DNA from 3 places in the Insulibacter thermoxylanivorax genome. Region 3 is predicted to be linked to each of the others. Evidence: predicted binding sites of a transcription regulator. Region 3 holds the regulator's gene; each other region holds the start of a gene.
What was found. Region 3 encodes Rex, which represses fermentation and respiration genes when NADH is low (regulators of the CRP and FNR family bind a similar motif). Its sites were predicted from a motif close to TTGTGAAATATTTCACAA; they were not measured.
Positions count from the first base shown of each region.

Region 1: PRECH8_RS12480 (helical membrane plugin domain-containing protein) is a predicted target of Rex. The motif match lies at 4,636-4,653, and genes of this name have one in related genera.
Region 2: PRECH8_RS05930 (DoxX family membrane protein) is a predicted target of Rex. The motif match lies at 4,655-4,672, and genes of this name have one in related genera.

Region 1 is NZ_BMAQ01000039.1:1,948-8,725, forward strand. Features, by position in the region: gene PRECH8_RS12455 (AzlD domain-containing protein) at 1-9, opposite strand, end outside; gene PRECH8_RS12460 (AzlC family ABC transporter permease) at 6-698, opposite strand; gene PRECH8_RS12465 (MATE family efflux transporter) at 1,061-2,440, opposite strand; gene PRECH8_RS12470 (hypothetical protein) at 2,678-2,884, opposite strand; gene PRECH8_RS12475 (NAD(P)/FAD-dependent oxidoreductase) at 2,923-4,098, opposite strand; gene PRECH8_RS12480 (helical membrane plugin domain-containing protein) at 4,118-4,564, opposite strand; gene PRECH8_RS12485 (VOC family protein) at 5,000-5,869, opposite strand; partial or broken gene PRECH8_RS12490 (rhodanese-like domain-containing protein) at 6,402-6,778, shown strand, end outside.
Region 2 is NZ_BMAQ01000008.1:85,780-92,557, forward strand. Features, by position in the region: gene PRECH8_RS05915 (right-handed parallel beta-helix repeat-containing protein) at 1-2,799, shown strand, start outside; gene PRECH8_RS05920 (LysM peptidoglycan-binding domain-containing protein) at 2,918-3,730, shown strand; gene PRECH8_RS05925 (DoxX family membrane protein) at 3,828-4,364, opposite strand; gene PRECH8_RS05930 (DoxX family membrane protein) at 4,777-5,376, shown strand; gene PRECH8_RS05935 (iron-containing alcohol dehydrogenase) at 5,474-6,640, opposite strand.
Region 3 is NZ_BMAQ01000001.1:213,093-219,870, forward strand. Features, by position in the region: gene panD (aspartate 1-decarboxylase) at 1-243, shown strand, start outside; gene PRECH8_RS01080 (tetratricopeptide repeat protein) at 318-935, shown strand; gene dinG (ATP-dependent DNA helicase DinG) at 1,052-3,910, shown strand; gene PRECH8_RS01090 (redox-sensing transcriptional repressor Rex) at 3,931-4,554, shown strand; gene PRECH8_RS01095 (amidohydrolase) at 4,639-5,892, shown strand; gene PRECH8_RS01100 (cell wall elongation regulator TseB-like domain-containing protein) at 5,885-6,415, shown strand; gene PRECH8_RS01105 (hypothetical protein) at 6,627-6,778, shown strand, end outside.

The sequences.
Region 1 (6,778 bases), on a different contig from region 3:
GAGCGTCATCGTTCCACCACCATCCCAGTAATCGCCGCAGCCACTGCCGCCGCGATCACCGCGATATGGCCCGGCAGCCAGAGGAAGGCAAGGACGAAGTAGACGATCGTGCTGCCGGCAACGATCAAGTCCGTTCTGAATTTCTTACGGTGGATCAGGGACTGCACAACCAGCCCGGCGAACATCGCCGGCAGGGCAAAGCCCAGCCCAAATTGCTGCGGATTCGGGATCCAGGTGCCGAACCAGGCGCCGACCAGCGTCGCCAAGACCCAGTTGATCTGCGCTGTGATATTCATGCCCAGCATCCACTGGTCGCGATGGGTCGTATTCGGGGTCAAACGGTTAATCGCTACGCCGAAGGTCTCGTCGGTCAACTGGGCGCCCAGGATGAAATTCTTCTTCGCTGAATACTGCCGGAACATCGGAGCTAACGCCGCGCTGAGCAGAAGATGGCGCAGATTGACGAAGAACACGGTGACGATGATGGATAAGATCGAACTGCCCGCACTCATCATGCCGGCGACGATGAACTGCGCCGAGCCCGCATACAGGAACACGGACATCAGCCCGATCTCCAGAACGCTCAGCCCCTCGGCCGCACCGACCACTCCCGCAGCGAAGCCGATGCTAAGGTATCCCAGCAGCGTCGGGATACAGTCCTTCACCCCACCCCAGAAGGTGAGCCGTTCCAGCGGCAGCTGACCGGAAGGGCTGAGCTCTGCCTGAGCCGCAGCAGAGTCAGAGGGAAGAATCGGATTCTCTATAGGATGTTCTATAGGCTTCTCTGTATGCGAGCCATTCACGGCTGAAGAGTCCGCCGTCAATCTGCGTAACGATTGTTGCCTGCCAGATCTGCGCACTTGCTCGTTCCTCTCCCTTTATTATGATCTGTATGTAAATCATGACTCAGCATTCGCTGAGCCATTCTCCCCGCAACCTCCACTCCTGCATAACAGACTCTTTGCCTAATCCTTCACAACTGCTCCGCACATTCCATCTCTTCCTCTGGCATGAGATGCTTCCCCGCTGCTCGATAAATCAACCACTGAGCTGCAGCAGCTTAAACCTCCGCATGCGCGATTTGGACCTGTTTGACCCTGCGCTGCACCAACCTCAAACGGATGAAGAAGCCAATGGCAGCACAGGTCAGTCCAATCGTAATGCCGATCCAGAATCCGTAAGGACCAAGTCCTGTGGACTGCGCCAGCCAATATCCCGAGGGGATGCCGATCAGCCAATAGGCGATCAATGCCGTGATGAACGGCACGGTGACATCCTTATAACCCCTTAAGATTCCCTGCAGAGATGCTTGAGAAGCATCCGACAACTGGTAGATCATAGCGAACAGGAAGAACTGAGCCGCCAGTTCGATGACCCGACGGTCATTATTGTAGATATAAGCGATCGGCTCGCGGAAGAAGAACAAGAGCATCGCGCCGATCGACATGATCCCCAGGGCGCCTAGAACGCCCAGCACCGAATACTGCCTCGCATCGTCATAACGCCTGCTGCCCACCTCATAGGCGACGACGATCGTCAGCGTCATCGAGATGCTGAGCGGCATCATGAACATCAGCGATGAGAAGCTCATCGCGACTTGGTGCGCTGCCAGCGTGACTGTATCGAACATCGAAGCGACGAGCAGGGTCATCAGAGAGAAGATGCTTGCCTCGAAGAAGATCGATAAACCTATCGGCACGCCGATGCGAATCTGCTCCCACCATGCTGTGAGGGACGGCCGATACCATCTGCGGAACAGCTGATACGACCGGAAGACTTCCAGCCGCGCCGCCAGCAGGATGCTGACGAAGAGGATCACCCAATAAGTCACCGCCGTCGCCGCACCGGCACCGATTCCGCCTAACCTGGGCAGTCCAAGCTTGCCGAAGATGAGCAGATAGTTAAGGACGACATTGAGCGGCAGACCGATGAGCAGGATGATCTTCATCGTAATCCCCGTATACCCTTGTGCATCAAAAAAATATCGCAGCACCTGCGAGGCGAAGTAAGGGATGATGCCAAATCCTATGGCAATCAAATAATGCTTAGCGACATGATACACTTCGGGATCGTCGATATCGATGAGTCCGAGAACCGGATCGAGGAAGAAAACCCCCGCCGTGATCAGAACTACGCTGATCAACAGAGAGACATAGAGGCCCTGCGTGACGGCCTGGGAGATCTTCTCGCGCTCTCCACTTCCCAGCAGCTGCCCGATGATCGGCGAGATCGCTAGGATGATCCCGCCAAGCCCGATCGATATGGGCATCCACAGGTTAAATCCAACGGCCACCCCCGCCTGCTGAGCTGTACCTGCACGCCCCGTCATCATCGTATCCACGACGGTCATCGCATTGTAGCTGACCTGCGTGATGAGGATCGGCCATAACAACTTCAGGAATAACCGGATTTTCTCCCGCAGTGTATAGGTCTGATGCATCGTTCGTTTCTCCTTTTCACCTATGATTGTTGCTCATATCTCAGCAAATCCAAGATTTCGCAAGGCAAAGCAGCATTTGTCCATACACGAAATACACGAAATACACGAACACACGAATATACGAATATACGAAACCCAGGGAGCCTTAACCCCCTGGGCTGTACCCCAATCGATTGTATCGAAGGGCTTGCTACGGGTCAATATCATCCCCGAAGCGTTCCACGCAACCGGTTATCCTTACCAGTCGTCGGTGATATTCTTATTGATCTTATTCAAACTGGGCGGAAGTTTCCTCATCTTCTCCGCCTTCGGCGTGATTACTTCGTCCTTCCTGGAAGCCTGACGCTGCAATTCCCGGAAGGACTGACTCTTATGACGCGCATACCGCTTCACCCCTTGAAGCTTAATATTCCCGCCGCAACCCGAGCCATCCTTAGCAATCACAGCCAGGCTCCCGCGCCGCTGACAAGGTCAATGTGTGATCAATAAGCCAGGGCGAACAAGCCCCGAATCTGCGACAGATAGCGGATATTGCTCGCTTCTTTCATCAGAGCAGCAGGCGTGCCCTTTAGCTTAAGACCGCTGGCGCCGATGGTGCCGATGGCGTCCTTGCGGCCCAAGCTGCCCAGCGTTCCGGAGAACACCGGCTGGAACTCCTTCAGCACTCCGCCTTTGATCACCGCGGACAGGTTATATCCGACGGCCTCCCCCATCTGCCAAGCCAGCTGCGCCGTCGGCGGATAAGGCACGCCTTCCGGATTCATGACGACTGCACTGTCCCCCGCCAGGAAAATCTCCGGATGCGACGTTGATCGCAGGTGCGGTGTCACCGTTGCCCGGCCGCGGTTTACCTCGATGCCGCTGTTTGCAACCACGCTGTTGCCCTGCACACCGCCTGTCCATACGACGGTTCCGGCTTCGATGATCTGACCGTCTTTGAGCGAAACCTTATTCCCATCAACCTCGGTGATCGGCTGACCGAGTATGAAGCGTACTCCCCGTGCTTCGAGGCTTGTCTTCGCCCGCTCGACCAGATCTTCCGGGAAGCCCCGCAGAATCGTCGGCATGGCCTCTACGCAATAAAGCTTCACCTCATTAAAATCAATGCCATGTTGGGCGCACAGCTCTGGCAGCATATCGGCCATCTCGCCGACCAATTCGATACCTGTTAAGCCGCCGCCGCCGATGACGAAGGTTGCGTCCGCTGGGTTCTTCGTCTTGGCGTAACGCGCGATCGACTGAAGGATATGCTGATGGATGCGTTTGGCATCGTCGACGGATTTGAGTACGAAGCTGTTCTCCTGCAGTCCAGGGATGCCGAAAAAAGCCGTCTCGCTGCCCAGCGCGATGACCAGATAATCGTAAGTCAGGGTCATGCCGTTGGCCAGTTTAACCTCTTTCTCATCCGGGATGATCTCGGATACCGTGTCCACGCGGATGCCTACATCGGTTCCTTCGAGCAATTTATGAAGCGGCAGGGCCACCGCTTTCTCATGCAGGTTGCCTACAGCGAGGCGATGCAGTTCCGTGATGATCTGGTGCGTCGAATATCGGTTGACTAATGTAATCTCTGCTTGTTCCGGCGTCAGATAACGGCGTGCAGTCAGAGCGGTCAACAATCCGCCGTAGCCGCCGCCGAGGATTAAGATTTTTTTCATCCTTATGTTCACCTCAATCTTAGCGTTGTTGTTCCCGTTCGGACAGCACGTTCATGTATGCTTGCAGGAAACGGAACATCTTCTGGACCTGCGGATCCTTCAGCATCTTGACCAGATCGAAGAGACCGATGGTTCTGGTATCGCTCTTCGCACGGTCTCCGGCCTCTATGGCAGCCGATGCATAATGTTTCACCTTGTCCTTGACCGGATTCAAGACTTGCATGAAACCGCCCTTCATATCGTCGAGCAGGATGCGGTCATTGGCAACCGTCTGCAGCAGATCGTAGGTTTTGGTCATCGTGGTCATCATCTCGGTGATCTTAGGCAATTGTTCAACCAAGGTCTGCAGCGAAGATTGCACTTCCGGCTTCATCAATTGTTCAAGCAGATCTTGTTGCAGCGTTTTCCCCGCCGATTGAGCTGCTGCTTCCGAGTTTTTTGGCTCGGGGTTCTTTGTGTTTTCCATTCTGACTGATCCTCCTTCTTTAGCTCTGAGAGACATCGCCGGACAGGGAAGAGATGCGATTCTTAGGAAAATTGTTCATTTTTTCACAATCAGCTGCGTACTTCTCCTTGGAAGTACTTAGCCGGCATCAAGCCAATGAATCTGAATGAATCATCATACTACAATGAATCGCGTCATTTCTCTCCTTATCCTCAGCCTGCTTCTTTTCCTCGTCTTATCGTTTTTCTATCATAGTACATTATACACAATAATTTATCATATTCACTGAAAATCGTACATTTTTTGTTGCAAATTTTATGGTTAATCGTTAAAATTCGCACAGCTTTTTGGGGAATCCCTTGCGAATAACCTTTAACCTCCGCCCCTTCCTCCTTCCATCCAACAAAAAAAGACCTCCGTTCTTTACGAAGGCCCTTCAAACATCACTCAGACTCATTAGGCGGCATTCATCACATTCAGCCTGATGCGATTGCCGGCCGGATCTTCCAGATACCAGCCGTCCGCCGCTTCCGACCACTCCACCCCTGCGCGGTGAAGCTGATCCAGCAGAGACTGCAGAGCGGTCTCATCGGGCAGCAGGATCGTGTAATAGTCAAGAGCCGGACTTCCTGCAGGCGGTCTGGGCGCACCCGCGCCGGCCCAGATATTCAGCCCGAGATGATGGTGATAACCGCCCGCAGCGATGAACAAGGCGCCCCAGCCGCTCGAACCGTCCAACATCATATCGAAGCCCAGCTGATCGCAGTAGAACCGCTTCGCCGCATTCAGATCATTCACATGCAGATGCACATGGCCGATCTTCGTGCCAGCCGGAAGCCCATGCCACTCGTGTCCTTCTGCTTCATGCAGCAAGCCGCGCCAATCAATCGGTTCCGTCACCATATGAATATACCCGTTCGGCTGATACTCCCACTCGATGCGAGGTCGGTCCCGATAGATCTCGATCCCGTGGTCATCAGGATCCGAGATGTATAAGGCTTCACTAACCGCGTGATCCGCTTGTCCGATCTCGATGCCCTTGTCCATCACCTGCTTCAGGAAGACGCCCAGATCCCGCCGCGTCGGCAGCAGCACGGCAAAATGGTAGAGTCCCGTCGTTCTTCTCGGCCGCTTCACCGACGGATCCGGAATCTGCTCCAACACAAGCAGCGTCTTGCCCTCTTCTGCCCCTAATTCCGCCATTCCTTCGCCGCGGCTGAGCACGCGCATGCCGATGATCTCCTCATAGAATGCGATCGAACGCTCCAGCTGGCTGACCCGCAGCTTCACTTCGCCCATTTCGATGTTCGGATGTATTTTCGTCATGGATAGAACCCACCTTTATGCATTTTATGCCTGCTGTTAACTGTTACTCCGTCTGCCTGCCGGCAGCAAGTTTTAACCGATATTTAGGATAAAAACTTCAAACCATACCTGCTGCTGAGCGATGATATCCGAAATTTCGTATAAAACTCGCCGTTAACGCCAACTTTTCTTCACTTTTATCCTAATTTTTGGTCAAAATGCAGAAATCACCCTGATTGCAGCGTCTATTTATCCTAATTTTAGGATAAACCCCTTGCTCAACATCCCCATCATCTAGTTATAACGCAATTAGATTACATAAAGTTAGCATATATCATAATTACAGTATAATCAAGATCCTGTTCTTCCACATTGTTCTACTTAATAAACCTTTATGTTGACTAAGTAGGGATTATCCGATAAACTAATTGTTAATTAAATATCTCGATATACGGCGGGCGGAGGAGAAAGATCGTCTTTTTCTTCCGCTATTTTTAAATGAACCGCATGCGTATATCCGATCCCACACCTTATAGAAAGGTAATTGACACCTATGACTAATTTTAGAGTCCTTTTGTTTTACAAATATATCCTGATCCCCGATGCCGAGCGCTTCGCAGCAGAGCATCTGGCTTACTGCAAAGAACTCGGAATCAAGGGCCGCATCTTGATCGCGGACGAAGGGATTAACGGCACACTGTCGGGAAGCATCGAACAGACGGAGCAGTATATGCGTGATCTGCGCAGCAATCCGCTGTTTCAGGATATCGTGTTCAAGATCGATGCAAGCGATGCGCATGCGTTTAAGAAAATGTTCGTCCGTTATCGCAAGGAATTGGTCACACTGCGTTACGATAGACCGCTGGATCCGAACCGCGACGGGGGCGGACGCCTGCGGCCAAGCGAGTTCTATGCGTGGCTGCAGCGTGA
Region 2 (6,778 bases), on a different contig from region 3:
CTCTCGCTGGCTCGGACATCGGAGACCGACTATATCTTTAGGGCTGCGGCTAATGCAGCAGGTACATTCACTTTAAATCTTGGGCGAGAGCTGATCGTTCAGGACCACGCTGGTGAAGCCGGTGAAGTGGTCGAGATCCCGGTCGAATTAAGCAGAGGGGAAAACCGCTTCAGCTTGACCTTCATCCCTGATGATACACAGCTGTTGACCAGCTACGATAAGATTGTCACGAATTTCATGGTTGAAGTAAGAACTTATCAAGAAGACGGAGATATCTATGTATCGCCTCTGGGTACACCGCTTGGTGATGGATCTAGAGAGAAGCCTTTGGATCTGGATACAGCGATTGACTTTGTATTGCCTGGTCAGAAGATCATCGTAATGGATGGAACGTACAAGCGAAACTCGAAGCTGGAGATTAAGAAATACAACGACGGCCGGCCCGATGCGATGAAGATGCTGTATGCTGAAGAAGGCACGCGTCCTGTGATCGATTTCGATAAGAAATCCGAGGGCGTTGTGCACAGCGGGAATTACTGGCATGTGAAGGGACTGGACTTCGCACGCAGTGCACCTAATACGAAAGGTTATACCCTGGGCGGCAGCCATAACATCATCGAGTTGAACCGATTCTATGAACATGGCGATACAGGGATGCAGATCAGCCGAACGGATCAAGCAGCGACCATCGATGAATGGCCATCGTACAATCTGATCCTGAATAATGAATCCTTCGATAACGCGGATCCGTCTCATAACAATGCTGACGGTTTTGCTGCGAAGCTCACTTCTGGGGTAGGCAATGCTTTCATTGGGAATATCGCGCGGAACAATATCGACGACGGCTGGGATCTGTACACCAAAGCAGGCCAAGGAGCCATAGGACCCGTTATTCTCGAGTACAACATCGCTTATCATAATGGCTTCCTGTCGGATGGGACAGTGGGCAACGGCGATAAGAACGGCTTTAAGCTTGGCGGTGAAGGTATTCATGTACCGCATATCGTTCGATATAATATTGCCTTTGAGAACGGGGCAGTAGGATTCACCAGCAACAGCAACCCCGGTGTGATCATCGAGGACAGCATCTCGTTTAACAATGACGGGGCGAACCTCCATCTCTCTACCTACACTGGTATAGAGGAAGACTTTCAACTGAACGGATTCGTATCGTATCGAACGAAAGGGACGGCAAGGGATGTTGTACCGGAGAGACTGAAGTCGAAGGATAATTTCTTGTTCGATGGGACTAGATCGGTCAATGCAGCCGGCATCGCTTTAAGCGATGAGAACTTCGCAAGCCTGGAACCTAAGCTGCCATTTGAAAGGGATGAGAACGGTAATCTCGTCTTAGGAGATTTCTTGAGATTCATCGCTCCGGAAATACCTGATGATGACGATGATACACAAGATCCGACGGATCCGACTGATCCATCAGAGCCTGGCGATAACGATGATACAGATGAGCCGACGGATCCAACTGATCCGTCCGAGCCTGGTGACGGTGACAGTGAAGAACCTAAGAAGCCGGGCGGCGGAGGTCCGGGATATGTCATCATCGGCACGCCGACTCCTTCGACTCCAACCGCGAAGTATGATCTGTCGGTAGGAGAAGACGGAAGCGTTAAGATAACAGTTGAGACATCAACGAATGAAGCGGGCGTGAGGATCGCCGTGATCGATGAGAAGCTCATGGATCGGGCGATGAATGAAGCCGCGGCAGACGCAATGGCCCGCAAGCACATCATCATCGATGCGGCGGATGATACAGCAGCTGCTGATCATTATGCCATCACGATTCCGGCTAATGTGTTTGACAAGGATGCAGAAGATCTGCTTGTGACACTTCGTACCGATGCTCTGACGATGACACTGTCCAGCGATATGTTCGCAGGTGAAACGTTGGATGCGGATCAGCTCACCTTCAACATTCGCATTGTTCAGCCTGATGAACATCGCATGGTACAACTCGCTGATCGTCCAGCCTATGAAATCTTCATCTCAGATGGCGATAAGCGCATCGCTTGGAGCCATCCAAGGTCTGCTGTTCGCGTTGAGATTCCATATAAGCCGTCTGCTGCAGAAACGAACCATGAATTCATCGTCGTCTGGCATATCGATGAACAAGGAAGGATCACAACGATCACGAACGGCAGATATGCGGCGGAGACGGAGAGCGTTGCCTTCACGACAACACACTTCAGCCGGTTCGCGATTGCATACGCTGCCAAGACCTTCGCAGATCTAGCTGCATATCCTTGGGCGAAGCATGAGATTGAAGTCATGGCAGCGAAAGAAGTGATCAAAGGTGTATCCGCCGATGCATTCGCTCCGGGACAGACGCTGACGAGAGCGGACTATGCTCTGCTTCTGACAAGGGTATTTGAGCTCGAAGGCCTGGTCGATGGGATTCATGCTCAACAATTTGCTGATGTCAAACCTGGTGATTACTATTACGATGCAGTTCAGATCGCAGCAGAACTTAACATCATCAAGGGTACGGGCGACGGCAGTTTCAAACCGCGCGATCCGGTCACGCGGCAGGATATGTTTGTGATGGCAGCGCGCGCGATGCAAGCAGCAGGCAGGTGGGATGACGATGCGGGTGCAGGATTTGATCTGACGGTGTTTGAAGATCATGCGAAGATTTCGTCTTACGCAATCGATGCAATCAGAGGACTGACGAGTGCGGGACTCATCCGCGGAGACGGGACTTTAGTACGCCCGTTGGATCAAGTATCCCGTGCAGAAGCTGCGGTGCTCATCTACCGGTTGTATAACGAGGTACACGCTCGCTGATTATGTCACAGAGGAGGACGGAGACATGCCGTCCTCCTTTTTCTTGGAAATAGGCACTTCTCCCATGCGGTTTGTATATCTTGTTATATAAGAGCCTGTTAAGGGAGTGTGATAGAAGGTGCCTGTCGTGCAAGGTGTTCATATTATCTATACCGTAAGACCGGGCGATACCCTGTACTCCATCGCGCGTCGCTTCGGCAGTGAAGTCCAACTGATCGAGCAGACCAATGCGCTGTTCCCGCCGATCACAGACCCGGGATTGATCTATCCCGGTCAGGTGCTGCTGATTCCGGAGACGGGGATCGGACAGCGGCAAGAGATTACCTATATCGTCAATCCAGGCGACAGCCTGTATACGATCGGCCTGCGTTTCTCCGTCACCCCGGATATTCTCGCCGGCCTCAACCCGCAGATCACCAATATAAATCTCATCTATGCCGATCTCCCGTTGGAGGTGCCGGCCTTCATCTACAGTGTGGAACGCGGGCAGTCCCTCTACTCGATCTCGAGGGAGTTGGGGGTGCCGATGAACGCGATCATCCAGGCCAATGCCAACCGGCCTGGTTTCTCACCTGATCTGCTCTACGAGGATTATGAACTGATCATCCCGCTGCCCGCGTCCCGCAATATCCTTGTTCGCGTGCCGCTGCCCGGTTCACGGATCATGCCCGGTCAAGCCTTGGAAGGGATCGCCAGGGCTTTTGAAGCGGTGATCCATTATCAATTAATCGATGATAACCGACAATCCGTCATCTCAGAGAAAACCTTGTTGGTTTCTGAAGGGGCGCCGGCATTCGGCACCTTCTCATCTGCTTTGCGGTATGAGCGCCAGCCGACAACTTCGTCGGGAGAGCTATGGGTATATGCCCGAAGTGCGAGGGATGGACGGATCATCGATCTGGTGCAGGTGAGGGTGATTATAGGCGAGTAGGAATGAGGAGCGGAAGATCATGAAGCAGCCATACAGTCAAGCAGTCCCTTAGGAGTTTGACTCCCCAGGGACTGCTTAATTATACAACGATGGTGTATTACACGGCAGGACGGGTGCCGGGTTTGACCGCGGTGTCTTGATTGGCTGCTGTTTTCCCCTTGCGAGCGAAAACCTTCCTTAGGAACGGCATGAGGTAATAGTCGATGCCGAACCGTCCTGCATGGTGACCGGCCATGAAGATGATGCCGCCGATCAGGACCATCCATGGATTGGTGCTGATGGTGCCGGCAAAGAGGAACATGAAGTTCATCAGGAGTCCGAAGAAGGCGGCAGCGGCAGTGAGAGCGCCCAGGATTAAACCTAAGCCTACCAGAAACTCACCGACAGGGATCAAGAAGTTGATGAGTTTCACGTTCGGAAGAGCGAAATGTTCCAAAAATGCTGTATAAGTCGGATAGATCACTTCATCGCCCTTCATGACGGGATTAGCTATGACATTTTTCAGATACCCTTCTGCATTGAACCCGCCGATCAGTTTGTTCCAGCCGGCCGTCAACCAGCTCCAACCGAGATAGACGCGAAGGATCAGCAAGATGCCGGCTGCGTATATGTTTTCTCTTAAGAATTTGACCATGATCATCATCTCCTAATCATTATTTACTAAGGGTTTGATCGAAAGAAATCAATAATTGTGATTTAATTCACAGATATGAGTGAAAAAATTCACAATCCCAGGAATAAAAAGTTCGGCAGCAGATCAGGGACGATATGTTTCCCCGATTCCAAGGATTCAACCAATGGAAGTGCTTCATGCCGATCGACTCCTCTCTGCGATGGTTTGTAACTTAGATCACGATGTTGGCGTGACTTTTGTTAGTGATCTTTGTTACACTTTTACTATAACATAGATATTGGAAAATGTGAATGTGATAAATTTCACAATTATGTGAACATCACTTCGACATTTTCTGCACGATTTCACTGTGTTATGATAGCAGTGAAATTAGACAATTAGACAATCTTGGAAAGACGAGGAGAGTGTGATCATGGCAAAGGCGAAATCCGTAGTGCGCAAAGGAGACTACATCATCGTCAAGGAAAATCCGGTCTCGATGTTTCTGTTCAGCAGTACCAAATCCGCTTGGATCTGGCTGATCATCCGCTTGTATCTGGGGTATGTGTGGCTTAAGGCGGGTCTTGGCAAGTTCGGCAGCGAGGCTTGGACAGGCAGTGAAGCAGGGGCGGCGATCCGCGGGTTTGTAAACGGCGCCCTGGCGAAAGCAGAAGCAGGTGCAGATGTTTCAGGCTGGTATGCGGCATTTCTGGAACATGTGGTGCTGCCGAATGCGGCGATCTTCTCTTATCTGGTGGTCTTCGGTGAGATTGCTGTAGGACTGGGCTTGATCCTCGGACTGTTGACGGGAATCGCAGCCTTCTTCGGTGCACTGATGAATGTCAGCTTCTTGTTCGCTGGGACGCTCAGCTCGAACCCGCTGCTGTTCATCTTGGCGACGTGGATCGTGCTGGCCTGGAAGGTGGCGGGCTGGTACGGGTTGGACCGCTGGGCACTCCTCAAGCTGGGCACGCCGTGGGACTATGTTGAGGGCAAAAAATCAAAGCCCAATAAAGGTCAATCCGACGAATAATCAGAATCCTAACAATACGCATCCTGTAAACAAGAAAAGGCTGGATTCGCCCATGGGGCGGACCCAGCCTTTTGCTTGCTGCTTTACTTGAGCTGCTTTACAAACTCATGCGAAGGATCTCCTTAACATCTTCTTGGTGCAGCTCTTTGAATTGGCCGATTGGACCGAACCTTACGGCTTCTGCGGCCATCTGATCGAGATGTTCATCGCCGATGCCGACGTCGGACAGCGTTGCAGGAGCACCGATGCGGGTGAAGAACTCGCGGGTGGCTTCGATGCCGGCCAGTGCAACTTCCTCATCGCTCTTGCCGGCCGGATCGATGTTCCATACACGGGTTGCGTATTGGACGAAACGATCAACGCGTTCCTTGTAGACGTACTTCATCCAGTTCGGGAAGATGATCGCAAGTCCGGCGCCGTGTGCAATATCATAGATAGCGCTGACCTGGTGTTCGATCTCGTGCGTCGCCCAATCTCCCTGCATGCCGAGGCTGATCTGTCCGCCGTTTAAGGCCATCGTTCCGCACCACATGATATTCGCCCGCGCATCGTAATCCGTTGGCTTGGCAAGGGCGGTTTCGGCATTTTCGATGACCGTCTGCAGGATGGATTCACAGAAGCGTTCTTGCAGCGGCGTATTCGGCGTCTTGCTGAAATATTGCTCGAAGACGTGGCTCATCATATCGACGATTCCGTTAACGACATGCTCGCGCGGCACCGTGTAGGTGAGTTCGGGATCGAGGATCGAGAATCTCGGATAAGCGTGCTGGCTGCCGGAACCGCGTTTTAATTTCAATTCCCAGTTGCTGATGACGAAGTTCCCGTTCGCTTCGGAACCCGTCGCAGATAAGGTGAGGATGGTGCCGAGCGGCAGAGCAGACGCTGGCTGCGCCTTGCGCTCGAAGAAATCCCATACGTCTCCTTCATAAGGTACTCCAACGGCGATCGCCTTGGCCGCATCGATGACGCTTCCCCCGCCGACCGCCAGAATGAGCTGAACATCTTCCTTCCGGCAGATGTCGATCCCTTTGCGAACGGTCGTAACACGGGGATTCGGCTCAACACCAGGCAGTTCGAAGACCGCGGCATCGATGCTCTTGAGCTGTTCGATTACCTTGTCATAGAGACCGGTTCTTTTGATGCTTCCCCCGCCGTATACGAGAAGGACTCTCGTTCCGAAGGGCTTCACTTGTTCGGCTAGTTGACTGACAGTCCCCTTCCCGAAGATGATCTTGGTGGGGTTCTGAAACGTAAAGTTTAACATGCAGCACTCACTCCTTGGTATGTAGACTGCGCTGAATTCATCTGAAACACAGGTGATCAGATGCACAAACTTCAATCGTATTATAGCAAAAACTCCTGCAAAAGATGTTGATATTTGATGCAGGATTTATAATGTTTT
Region 3 (6,778 bases):
AATAACAACAACGGAGCGCGGCTGATCACCTATGCTATTCCGGGCCCGCGGGGTTCCGGCGTGATCTGCCTCAACGGCGCAGCAGCGCGCCTCGTGCAGCCGGGGGATATCGTCATCATCATGGCCTATGCTCAGGTGCCTGAAGAACAAGTGCGCACCCATCAGCCGAAGGTGGCGATCATGGGTGCAGACAATAAGGTATTGGAAGTAGTCAACGCTGAAATCCACGGTACGATTCGATAAAAGTGGCATGCCGCATGAGAATGAAATCCCCGCTGACAACACACAATGAGGAAAAAAGGCGGGGATGCGGCATGATGTTTAAATCTTTATTCGACTGCATGCATGAAATATTGGATCAGATCATCGTGGAATACCCGGCGGCAATCGGAGCCCGCAGGGAGGAATTGGAGGAACAGCTGCTCGCCTTAAAGGAGATGAGCGACCAGTATCTTGAACAATGGATCCTGTTCGAAGAGAAGATGGCATCCGTTGTGAAGAGCATCGAGGGTGAATCCTCAGCCGAATGGCTGCATCACGGATTGGCATCTGAAACGTTCCGCCGCGGTCAAGGATATTATAAGTTGTTTATGTTTGAACAGGCGATCAAGGAGTTTGAACAACTGGTTGAACAATACGGTGATTTCCTTGTTGCCCGGTTATATCTGGCCATGGGTTATCTGCAGAAGGGAGATCTTGACGAGGCGAGCAGGCATTTAAATCTGATCGTTCCTTTGACGGAGAACAAGAAGTTTCTGGCTGTATCCTACAATGCCCTTGGCTGCATCCAAGCGAAGAAGGGCAATATCGAACAAGCCGCAGAATATTTTCAGAAAGCTATCGATCTGGATCCGACATACGAGGATCCCAGCACGAATCTCGAGTTATGCGGCAAAGATCATGAAGGACTTCAGTTCGGCATGACGGTCATCTAATGCCGTGAGACGATTAGATATAGCTGCATGTCGGCAGACGCATATTGGCTGCTGTTGGCAGCTGCATGCTGATCATGCAACCACGTTAGGTAAGCCATAAGATTGGAGAACATGGGATGAAATTTGCAGTAATCGATGTAGAGACGACGGGCAATCGCTCCGACGACGCGGTGATTCAGATCGGCATTGCCCTCGTCGATGATGGGGAAATCACGGGCACTTATGCCTCTTATGTATATACGGATAAGGAGATACCGGAATTCATCGAACAGCTGACGGGGATCAGCCGGCAGATGGTCGACCAAGCTCCGAGGGTTGAACAAGTGGCAGCAGAGATTCTGCCGCTTCTGGAAGACCGGATGTTGGTTGGGCACAATGTTAATTTTGACTTGGATTTCTTACAGCGCATGCTGATCGAAGCGGGGTATGCTCCCTTTGTTGGGCGCGTGCTCGATACGATGGATTTGCTGCGCATCTGCTACCCTCAGCTTGGAAGTTTGCGGCTTCACATGGTGTGCAATGAACTCGGCGTTCCTTTGGACAAGCCGCATCGAGCCGATCAAGACGCCGTTGCTACGGCGAAGGTATGGCTTCTATGCCTGGACAGGTTGAACCGCCTGCCGCTGCTTACACTGCAGCGGTTATCTTCGTTGCTTGCGGGACGCAGCGACCTTGCCGATCTGCACTTCTTGATCGATCAGTACAGGTTCGTGCGTGAGATGAGTCAAGACTTGGAGATGGATGAGGGAACCTATTTCCGCCAGCTGCATCTGAAGGCGGGCGATTGGACGGAGGCCGGAGAGGGAGACGGGGAAGAGGAAGCAGAGCAGGTCCTTCTTGACCTGAGCTTCGAAGAATTTTACGAACTCGTTAAGCAGAGACTCAAGCGTTCCTTCGCGCTTTATGAGGAGAGGGAAGAGCAGGAGACGATGATTCGCGAGGTATACGATGCCTTCCAGGACAGCAAACATCTGCTCATCGAAGCGGGAACGGGCACGGGCAAATCCCTGGCCTATCTGCTGCCTGCTCTATATACGAGCTTGTCCCAGGAGCGGCGCGTCGTTGTCAGCACGCATACGATCAATCTGCAGGAGCAGCTCCGGCAGCGTGATCTTCCGCTGCTCATGGAAATCTCGCCTTACCCGTTCAAAGCTGCACTCCTCAAAGGCAGGAACCATTATCTGTGCTTGCGCAAGTTTGAGCAGCGCCTAACCCAACGTGATTATGACAGCCGAGATCATTATATCGCCGCTGCTCAGATCCTCGTATGGCTTGGGGAGACGGAAGCCGGGGATGATGAAGAACTGCACCTGAACCCCCGCGGCAAGGAATTCTGGCGAACGGTGGAAAGTGACACCAATTCTTGTTTGAACCGCGCCTGCCCATGGTTTAGGAGATGCTATTATCATCGGTCGCGCAATGAAGCGGCGCAGGCGGATATCCTCATCACCAACCATTCGATGCTGCTGACCGATGTCCGGGCGGAGAACCGGATTATCCCCCATTATGATCTGCTTGTCATCGATGAAGCTCATCATTTCGAACAGACGGCCAGTAAACATATGGGGATCGAGATCAGCTACTATTCCTTCTTGAACCCCTTGAACTGGCTTGTGAAGGATGCGAGATCAGGGGCGATCTATCCGCTGATCGAGCAACTGGCGGCGAGCGGCCATGAACAAGGTCAGGCATGGGCCGAGCAGCTTGAGACATTGATCCCGGTGATTCATGAGGTCAAGCAGGACTGGGAGCACTTGTCCGGAATTCTCTACGAAGCTGCGGAGAGAACCGCCGGCACTTCCCAAGGGGACAACAGCATGGTCTTGCGCTTGAAGAAAGAGCAGCTTCCTGGAAACTGGGATGATTGCGTAAATATAGAGGACAATATCTATATGAAATTAACGGACATCTGCCGCAAGCTGGAGAAGGTAGCAGCGGGGATGAAGGAAGCTGAGAGCAGTTACAATCTGCAGAGTGCGGTCACGGACCTCAGCGGCAATATCGTGAACCTTGTGAAAATCCGAGACCACCTGCGCTTCTTGATCCAGCTTGATGATCCTAATTATGTTTACTGGATTGAGGCGAATGCCTTCTACAAGCATCGCTCGCTGTCGTTCATGAGCGTGCCGATCGATGTGAGTGAGCTGCTCAAGGACCAGTTATTCGATCAGAAGGAGAGCGTCGTGCTGACCTCTGCCACCTTGTCCGTTAATCAAACCTTTGATTATGTGGTTGAACAGCTAGGACTTAAGGAAGCCCATGACGAAGGACAGGTGAAGACGGTCCAGCTCCCTTCGCCGTTCCGTTATGATGAACAGGCACTTGTCTTGATCCCGCGGGATTTTCCAAGCATACGCGGTTCACACGCCGACAATCGCTTCCTCGAGATGCTGGTTCGTTCGCTGGCTGAGATCTCGCTGGTCAGCGAAGGCAGGATGATGGTGCTCTTCACCTCGTACAAGATGCTGCGGCAAGTGCACGGTGAGCTCAAGAACCGCCTGACCCAGCACCATATGCAGGTGCTTGGACAGGGAATCGAGAGCACAAACCGCAGCAAGCTGATTCGCATGTTCCAAGAAACGCCCAAATGCGTGCTGCTTGGCACCTCCAGCTTCTGGGAAGGGGTGGATATCCCGGGTGATGCGTTAAGCGTTCTGGCGATCGTCAGACTGCCTTTCCAGCCGCCGAATCACCCTTATGTGGAAGCGAAGAGCGAATATATGAAGAGCCGCAACATGAATCCATTCATGAAATATTCCGTACCGCAGGCGGTTATCCAGTTCAAGCAAGGCTTCGGCAGGCTTGTGCGCACGGTTAATGACAGAGGAATCGTTGTCGTGTATGATACTCGAGTGATCGATACGCAGTATGGCAAATATTTCTTGCGATCGCTGCCTAAACCGCGTATGGAGCAATCCGCTGCTGCTGACATGGCCGCACGTATTCGAGAGTGGCTGCAGTCTTCATATACTTGACGATGAAGGGAAGGGGTAGTATGAAGTCTTCGCTCAAAATATCCGAAACCGTCGTGCGTCGTTTGCCGATCTACCTTCGCTATCTGAATGAGCTGAGCATGAGAAATGTTCAAACGGTGTCATCTCAGGAACTGGGCAATCGGCTTGATCTCAATCCGGCTCAGATCCGCAAGGATCTAGCGTACTTCGGAGAGTTCGGCAAGAAGGGGATAGGTTATGATGTCAGTTATTTGATCGAGAAGATCCGGCAGATCTTAAAGCTTGATCAGACGATCAATGTGGCGCTGATCGGGGCGGGTAATCTGGGGGTTGCCCTCTGCAACTACAATATGTATCAGAAGGACAATATGAAGATCCAAGCGGTCTTCGATAATCATCCAGACAAAATCGGCCAGACGATTAATCATCTGACTGTACTGCCGCTCAGTCAGATGCATGAGAAGATTAGAGCCGAGAACATCCGGGTAGGGATCATCACCGTGCCTGCATCGGAGGCGCAGAACGTCGCTGATCAATTGGTTGAGGCAGGCATTGAGGGGATCCTGAACTTTGCGCCGACGATCATTAAAGTGCCCGAGCACATCCGGGTGCATTATGCAGATTTTACAGCAGATCTGTTAAGCTTGGCATATTATCTGGAGTGAGTTCTGGGATTACTTGTAAGAGGAAGAATAGTCAGGAGGTAGGGAGCTTTGCGTATAAGGATCAAAGATGGGCTGTATCTAACGATGGATGAACAGAACTTGTATGCCTCCGGTGATCTGCTGATCGAGGATGACCGGATCATTCAAGTCGGCGGGCAGGCGCCGGAAGATTGGCAGGCGGATGAGACGATCAGCGGCAAAGGGAAACTGTTCATGCCCGGCCTGGTCAATACCCACGGTCACACGCCGATGTCTCTCCTAAGAGGCTATGCTGATGATCTGGCATTGCAAGTATGGCTTGAAGATCATATGTGGCCGATGGAAGCGAAGTACACGGAACAGGATGTGCGTTATGGTTCGCTGCTCTCCATCGTCGAGATGATCAAGGGCGGAACGACGACCTTCGTTGATATGTACGATCATACGGAGGTGATCGCCGCTGCTGTGGAAGAGTCGGGCATGCGCGCCGTCTTGACGCGGGGCGTTATCGGTCTGTGCTCGAAGGAGGAGCAGCAGGCGAAGCTGCAGCATGCCGTTAACTTCGCAAAGGAATGGCACGGCAAAGCCGATGGCCGGATCACGACGATGCTGTCGCCGCATGCCCCTTATACATGCCCGCCGGATTATATTGAACAATTCGTCGAGGCTTCCCGCGATCTGAATCTGCCCATCCATACGCATATGTCAGAGACGATCAAGGAAGTGGAACAGAATGTGAAGGATTACGGCGCAAGACCCGTCGAGCATCTGCTGAAGCTCGGTGTGTTCGACAGGCCTTGTCTGCTGGCTCACGCCGTCCACCTGACGGATGAGGAGATCAGCATCTTGGCTGAATATGATGTGCGAGTCTCCCACAATCCTGGCAGCAATTTAAAGCTGGCAAGCGGCATCGCCCGTGTCCCGGAACTGCTGCGTGCCGGGGTGAAAGTCTCCTTGGGCACTGACAGCTCGGCCAGCAACAACAATTTGGACATGTTTGAGGAGATTCGGTTGGCCGCACTGCTGCACAAAGGGGTTACGTATGATCCGACCGTAGTGCCGGCGTTAACGGCGCTTCGCATGGGTACGATCGCAGGCGCTGAGTCGATCTGGCTTGATGAGGTGGGACTCTTAAAACCCGGTTGCAAAGCGGATATCATCGCCATTGACATCGATCAACCGCATATGATCCCGCATACGGATCTGGTTTCGCATATCGTGTATTCCGCTTCCCAACATGATGTTACCGATGTATGGGTTGATGGCAGACAGCTGTTAAAGAATCGAGCACTAACGACTCTGGACGAAGAGCAGATCCGCTGGGAAGCGGCAAGATGCTTTGAACGGTTAAATGGCTAGAAGCAGATTGGAAGAATGGCGGGAAGAGAGCAGGCGCCGTACCATTCGGGCGGCCATCATCAGCAGTGTCACCCTTGTGCTTCTGGCTCTCTTCCTCTTACATCGCTGGTATGTATCGATCCATGCATCGTATTGGGAACAGCGGGATATGAGCGTCAGCGAGGCGGTCTATGCCGGCCAGCTAATCGAAGTATGGTCCTCCGAAACCTATAACGGCGAGCAGCCCTGGTTCATCATCCAAGGGATGGATGAGGAAGGACAAGCGAAGATCGTATGGGTATCCGAAGAGCAAACCATCGTCAAACCGTTGGAGGAAGGAATCACAGAGGATGAAACGCGGCGGATCGTTCTGAACAGCAGCCCGTTAGCGTCGATCATTCGTGTGACGCCGGGCGTTTGGCAAGACGAGTTGTGCTATGAAGTCTACTACAAGGTTCCGCACCCTGACGGCGAAATCTATTACTATGCTTACATACGCTTCGAAGACGGCAAGTTGATCGAGACACTCCGCCTCGGCCGGTGACTTCCACACTTTACATCCGTCAGACAGCAAGCGACTGTGATATACTGTGATATATACTACTATCAATATAATTCGTATATATCCTAGTTTATCGAAGGTGATATAGAAAGGAGCCGTGATGATGAATTTACGTCTCACGCCTATCATCATAAGTATCGCCGTAAGTTCGCTTGTCTTGTTTGGCGGATGGTCTGTTTATCATAGCGTAGCAATGAAGAATCCAATCGTAGAAACCGCAAAGAAATTCCCCGGCGTGGAAGAAGCTTCCGTTGAGTTCGCGCAAGGAGCCGTGAACCTGCGCCTTGTCGTCAACAAAGAAGCGGATCTTCACGGGGTTATCGATGCCTTGCATCGTGAGGCTGC